Idiomarina loihiensis L2TR: one gene and its partner. The protein of the gene in region 1 interacts with the protein of each later gene in a pairwise test. Links are inferred from orthologs where the notes say so. Each region holds a gene or a part of one and is shown on either strand. Other genes may lie near its edges.

What was found.
Region 2: the proteins of IL_RS08855 (region 1) and clpA interact in binary tests that used the Escherichia coli proteins (3 or more experiments, as listed by UniProt). The link is inferred for Idiomarina loihiensis L2TR from one-to-one orthologs.

What each region holds. Positions count from the first base shown.
Region 1 is NC_006512.1:1,862,435-1,865,995, forward strand. Bases 235-3,414 are described here. They hold IL_RS08855 (response regulator), read left to right. Parts: upstream 235-613; coding sequence 614-3,214; downstream 3,215-3,414. Other genes in these bases: gshA (glutamate--cysteine ligase), read right to left, coding at 235-445; IL_RS13745 (hypothetical protein), read left to right, coding at 3,224-3,397; IL_RS08865 (sodium ion-translocating decarboxylase subunit beta), read right to left, coding at 3,394-3,414. Outside these bases: more of gshA, read right to left, coding at 1-234; more of IL_RS08865, read right to left, coding at 3,415-3,561. UniProt on the Escherichia coli protein: Member of the two-component regulatory system UvrY/BarA involved in the regulation of carbon metabolism via the CsrA/CsrB regulatory system. Phosphorylates UvrY, probably via a four-step phosphorelay.
Region 2 is NC_006512.1:727,917-730,883, reverse strand. It holds clpA (ATP-dependent Clp protease ATP-binding subunit ClpA), read left to right. Parts: upstream 1-332; coding sequence 333-2,603; downstream 2,604-2,967. Other genes in the region: IL_RS03420 (arginyltransferase), read right to left, coding at 2,901-2,967; infA (translation initiation factor IF-1), read right to left, coding at 2,673-2,891; clpS (ATP-dependent Clp protease adapter ClpS), read left to right, coding at 1-305. UniProt on the Escherichia coli protein: ATP-dependent specificity component of the ClpAP protease. It directs the protease to specific substrates. It has unfoldase activity. The primary function of the ClpA-ClpP complex appears to be the degradation of unfolded or abnormal proteins.

The DNA.
Region 1 (3,561 bases):
CAATAACCTGCATAGTGGCGCCGTAGCGATATGTCAGACCACGCCGGTAAAGGCTTTTCATACGTCCCGAGTGCGAGTCACCATATTTAGCGATACGAATATCGTCATCTGAGCCAATATAGCAAGGCATGCTCATAGGCCACAGCAACTCGTCATTAATGGCGTTATAAGCCACCCGATGAATATCCCGGAGTTGTGACAGCGTTGTGTCAATATCGGAGGCAACCGGAGTAATGAACTCAAGTAGGTTTTCTGAGTAATCGGTTGTAATGGTTGGATGGGTCAGGGTTTTTCCCAGTTCCTGGGGATGGTCACCCGGCGCCAGCGTTCCATTTTCTTTTATTCGCAAAGCTTCACGTTCAATACCACGCTTAATGCCCTGCCAAACTGCTGTTTTACCCGATTGCTTAAGCTTTTCGATAACTGCTTGAAATGTTGCTTGCAAAAGACAACTCCATTCACTGAGACGGAAGGTTTTCTGCCGCTAAGCTTACTGGTAATTCGCTAAAAGGTCTATGGTTGTCACCCTTAATTTGACCACATAACTTGGCGATTACGGCTCAACGTGGCAGACTAGCTACTGTTTATCTAACCTTTCGGTTACGGATCAACCATGAATTCATTCTGGACTTTTTTACAGCTCATTTTTGTCATTCTTCAGGTAACCAGTCTTGCGTTATATGCCCTGTTACCTGCCCCCTGGAGTGACACTGTATTAGTCGCGATGATTCTGTTCAGTTTAATTATTGGCATTGTCATTTGGTGGTGGTCCCGACGTAACGCACTGACTGCGCCTTTTCGGCAACCCTTTTTATCGTCAGACTCGTTACAACTGTTTGAACAAGTTTTTAATGACCTGCCAACCCGGGTTTACTGGCGCGATCCTGAGTTAAAACTTTTAGGGGGAAACCGCGCTTTTGCCAATGACTTTGGTATTGATCCTGAGTCTCTGGCCGGTAAAACGGATGCTGAAATCGATTCCCTTGCCAGTAATGACGTATTACTGGAGCGCGACAGAAAAACCTTTAGTCAGCAGGCACCTTCCGTTAATGCAGAAATCGAACTAAAAGTGAGCGGTAAGAGTCAATGGGTCGAGCATTCCAGTGTTCCACTTTACGATGACGACCACAATATTATCGGCATCCTCGGTAGCTACTACGATATATCCGGTATTAAATCGGTCGCTGAAGAAATGGAAAAAGCCAAAGAAACCGCCGAACGTGCTAATCAGTCAAAAGGTGAATTTCTGGCGAATATGAGCCATGAAATTCGCACACCAATTAACGCTATCGTCGGTATGGCAAACCTTTGCCTGAAAACCGAACTTACGCAAAAACAAAAACGCTACATCAAAGTCATCGACTCCTCTTCGCAAGCTTTACTAGGCGTTATTAATGACATTCTCGATTTTTCGAAAATTGACGCGGGTAAGTTAACTGTCGAGCGCATTCCTTTCGACTTGCAGGACGTATTGACCTCACTGGCGGATATGTTTGCGTACCGGGCTTACGATAAAGACCTCGAGTTTATTATTAACTTACCGGCCAATATACCAACGCGTTTAATTGGTGACCCACTGCGCTTAAATCAGGTGCTGGTTAACCTAATTAGTAATGCCATTAAGTTTACCGAAGACGGTGAAATCAATGTTGCCGTTAACCTGCTGGACAGTTCCCGGGATAATGTTTTATTACGGATATCGGTTACCGATACCGGTATTGGTATGGATGAAGAACAGCGCGCCAACCTCTTTAAAGCCTTTACTCAGGCAGATACTTCTACAACCCGTAAGTATGGGGGTACCGGCCTTGGCTTAGCCATTTCCCGACGTCTTATTTTATTAATGGGCGGCGATATCGGCGTAACCAGCGCCGCCGGTCAGGGCTCTACATTTTATATCGAAGTAGAGCTGCCGTTACAGACAGAGCAGGACAACAGTCATCATCAGTATCTTTTGCAGAAACTTAAAGGTGTTCGAATTCTCGCCATTGATGACAACTTAAGTACCCGCGAAATGCTCTATGAAATGCTGCGCAGTTATCAGGTTGACGTAAAAGTTTGTCGAACAGCGGAACAAGCCTTGCAAGTGTTTCAGCTGTCTGTCGAGGACAACAATCCTTATCAACTGGTTTTGGTTGACTGGCGTTTGCCGGGTATGGATGGTCTGGAATTTTGCCAGAAGATAACCGAACGTTATGCAGAAGACATTCGGCCGAAAATGACTCTGGCAACGGGATATTACGCTGAAGAATTATCAGAAAAGGCGAAACAAGCAGGCGTCAATGACATCATTTCAAAACCCTTTACCGCGTCAACATTAGGTAGAAGCCTGACCTCAACATTATTTCAGCGAGAGCTCTCCGATGCGGACGATGCTGACAGTGGTGACGGCATCCCGGAAAGTATTTTGCGAGCGCCTATTTTGGTGGTAGAGGACAATGAGATTAACCAGCAAGTCGCCAGAGAAATTCTCTCAAGCCACAAGTTTAAAGTGGATATAGTGGAAAATGGGCAGCTAGCAGTAGAAGCCGTTCATAACAAAAATTATTCGCTGGTATTAATGGACATTCAAATGCCGGTCATGGACGGGCTGAAAGCGGCGCAAACAATCCGCGCCGACTTCAATTATCAGCAGCTTCCTATTCTGGCAATGACGGCCAATGCAATGAGTGGCGACGAGGAGCGTTCACTTGCCGCAGGTATGCAAGGACATATTGCTAAACCAATTGATGAACAACAACTGATTAAAGCCATTATTAAATGGGCTGTCCCGGGTGACTACACCAATAACCAACAACCAGAAGTACCACCAGAATCTAAACAGGATGAGGTTAATAAACCGCCGGTTCGTATTCCACAAGTGAAGGGCATTGAGTTTGAAACGGCATTAAAACGTTTACAGTACAATGTTGAGCTTTATCTGAAATTAGTAGAGCAGCTGTATGAAACCTACCAGGGTAGCGCTACTAAAGTCTCTGACTTTATTACCCGGGGGCAGCATGAAAGTGCGCGCCGCTATTTTCATTCGTTAAAGGGAGCTGCCGCGAATCTTGGCTTTACTCAGTTACAAAGCAAAGCCGCCGACTTAGAGCAATTTATGGCAGAGGGTAATATCGATAAAGTCGCTGACCAGATCACTGAACTGGAAAAACGTTTACGCTATGCGCATCAGGCGGCTGTCGACTTAGAAGCCATTCAACAACATCAGTCTTGAGGAATTACTATGATCCGCTATTTTTTTATTATTCCGCTGCTGCTCAGTCTGATTTGGTTGCTGTATTTACGCGCTAATGGCTGGAGTATCAAACAAGGTTACAAAGGCTTTGTGTATATTGCGGTTATAAGCGCTGTCATCGCCGCTTTTTACACGGCGATGATGTTTCTGACCGGGCGTTAAACCAATGCCAGTAAAACCCCCGCTGCAACTGCTGAGCCTAATACTCCGGCTACGTTAGGTCCCATCGCATGCATTAACAGGAAGTTTTGCTGATTAGCCTGTAAACCAACCTTATTAACCACCCGTGCTGCCATAGGTACAGCGGATACTCCAGCAGCACCAAT
Region 2 (2,967 bases), 1.1 Mb from region 1 along the record:
GTCAGTTTGATCACCAGCACCTTAGCGATACAGAGGAAAAGCAGGAGCTCAAGCCACCATCCATGTATAAGGTCATTATTAATAATGACGATTACACCCCTATGGATTTTGTGATTGAAGTATTGATGAGATTTTTTAAGATGGATCAGGAGCGCGCCACGGACACCATGTTACAGGTGCATTATAAAGGAAAGGCCGTTTGCGGTGTATATTCTGCGGAAATCGCCGAAACTAAAGTAGTACAGGTAAATCAGTATGCTCGGGAAAATCAGCATCCATTATTGTGTACCATGGAGCAAGAATGATCCGGGTTGGCTGGTAAGGAGTGGTCTATGTTGAATAAAGCCCTTGAATTAACGCTAAACGATGCGTTTCGGCTAGCGCGCGAACGTAATCATGAATTGATGACAGTTGAACACTTGCTAATTGCATTACTGGATAACCCAGATGCATCGGAAGCGCTTCGAGCTTGTGGGGCAAACTTTCAACAATTGAAAGAAGAACTATTAAGTTATATTGACCGCAGTACGCCGCTGTTTGGTCCGGAAGAAGAAAGTCCGGACACTCAACCTACGCTTGGTTTTCAGCGAGTTTTGCAGCGCGCGGTATTTCATGTTCAGTCATCCGGTAACGCTGAGGTAACGGGCGCCAATGTATTGGTTGCCATTTTCAGTGAACAGGAATCTCAAGCCGTCTATCTGCTAAGTAAAAACGATATTACCCGACTGGATATCGTTAATTTCATTTCTCATGGTATTTCTCGTATCGATGACGATGAGCCTATGGACGAAGAAATGGCGGAAGAAGAGGCCGTTAAGGGTGGTGAAGAGCAAGAGAGCTACTTGAAGCGCTTTTGTGCCAATCTTAATGTGCAGGCAAAGGAAGGCAAAATTGACCCTCTAATTGGCCGCGATTTTGAGCTGGAACGGTGTGCGCAAATTCTTTGCCGCCGTCGTAAGAATAATCCGTTGTTAGTTGGCGAAGCCGGTGTGGGTAAAACAGCTATTGCAGAAGGTCTGGCTTATCGCATTATTAAAGGTGAAGTGCCGGAGATACTTGCGGATGCCACCATTTATTCACTGGACATGGGCGATTTGCTGGCGGGCACTAAATATCGTGGCGACTTTGAAAAGCGCTTTAAAATGCTTTTAAAAGAACTGCAGGAAAAAGAGCACGCGATTCTGTTCATTGACGAAATTCATACCATTATTGGTGCCGGAGCTGCCAGCGGTGGCGTTTTAGATGCATCTAACTTGATTAAGCCGTTGCTTTCAAGTGGGCAGCTTAAGTGCATTGGCTCCACTACGTACAATGAATTCAAAAATGTTTTTGAAAAAGACCGAGCGCTGGTTCGCCGCTTCCAGAAAGTGGATGTGGTGGAGCCTTCAGTAGAAGACACCACTAAAATTCTAATGGGCTTAAAAGAGCGTTACGAAAGCCATCATGGTATTCGTTACACGCAGCCGGCGATTAAAGCGGCAGCGGAGCTCTCTGCTAAATACATTAATGAGCGTCATTTGCCTGATAAAGCCATTGATGTAATGGATGAAGCCGGTGCTTCCCAGCGTTTATTGCCGCCGTCCAAACGCCGTAAAACGGTCGGGGTGTCGGATATTGAAACCATTATCGCCAAAATAGCCCGTATTCCGGAACAGTCAGTTTCCCGGTCCGACCAGGACTTACTGAAGCAGCTGGATCGTAACCTGAAAATGGTGGTGTTTGGTCAGGATGAAGCTATTGATAAGCTCACTGGTGCTATACGGTTGTCGCGTTCGGGTCTTGCCAACGATAACCAGCCAATAGGTTCGTTTATTTTTGCCGGACCAACGGGTGTTGGTAAAACCGAGGTAACACAGCAACTGGCGAAAGCTATGGGCATTGAGCTGGTGCGCTTTGATATGTCGGAATACATGGAACGCCATGCGGTCAGTCGTCTAATTGGTGCGCCTCCGGGTTATGTAGGGTACGAGCAGGGCGGTTTATTGACCGACGCTGTAATCAAGCAACCGCATTGTGTGTTGCTTCTGGATGAGCTGGAAAAAGCCCACAGCGATGTATTTAACATTCTGTTGCAGGTAATGGATAACGGCACTTTAACGGACAATAACGGCCGTAAAGCTGACTTCCGTAACGTAATTATTGTTATGACAACCAATGCGGGCGTTCGTGAAACTGTGCGTAAGTCTATTGGCTTTAAACAGCAGGATCACAGCTTCGATGCGCTGGCGGAAATTAATAATATTTTCACTCCGGAGTTTCGTAATCGCCTGGACGGTATTGTGTGGTTTAACCATCTGACACCGGAAGTACTGGAACAGGTTGTCGATAAATTCATTTGTGAACTGCAGGCTCAGTTAGATAAAAAAGGTGTGTCGCTTGAGGTTGACCCTTCTGCTCATGCCTGGATTGCTGAAAAAGGCTACGACAAGGAAATGGGCGCCCGTCCAATGAGTCGGGTTATTCAGGAACACCTGAAGAAAACCTTAGCCAACGAAATTCTGTTCGGGAAACTGGCCAGTGGCGGCAGCGTGAAAGTGACTGCTGATGGCAAGGACGGACTGCAATTCGATTACGACAGCAAGAACGAGACCGTCGAAGGTTAATAAGCCTTCGGCAGAAATGAAAAAACCGGCTCATTAAATGAAGCCGGTTTTTTTAATCCTCAGTGCGGATTAACGTGCGCGGAAGACGATGCGGCCTTTGGTCAGGTCGTAAGGAGTTAACTGCACAGTCACGGTATCGCCGGTCAGGATGCGGATATAGTGCTTACGCATTTTTCCTGAGATATGGGCAGTAACTACGTGACCATTTTCCAATTCTACTCGGAACATAGTGTTAGGAAGGGTGTCTAGAACCGTTCCCTGCATCTCAATACTGTCTTCTTTCGCCATTAAAATCCTCTAATCTTTGTTTTGAGCTTTAAGTGTGTGCGATTTTAGCTCTTTTTTCCAATGATTGCCAACCAGT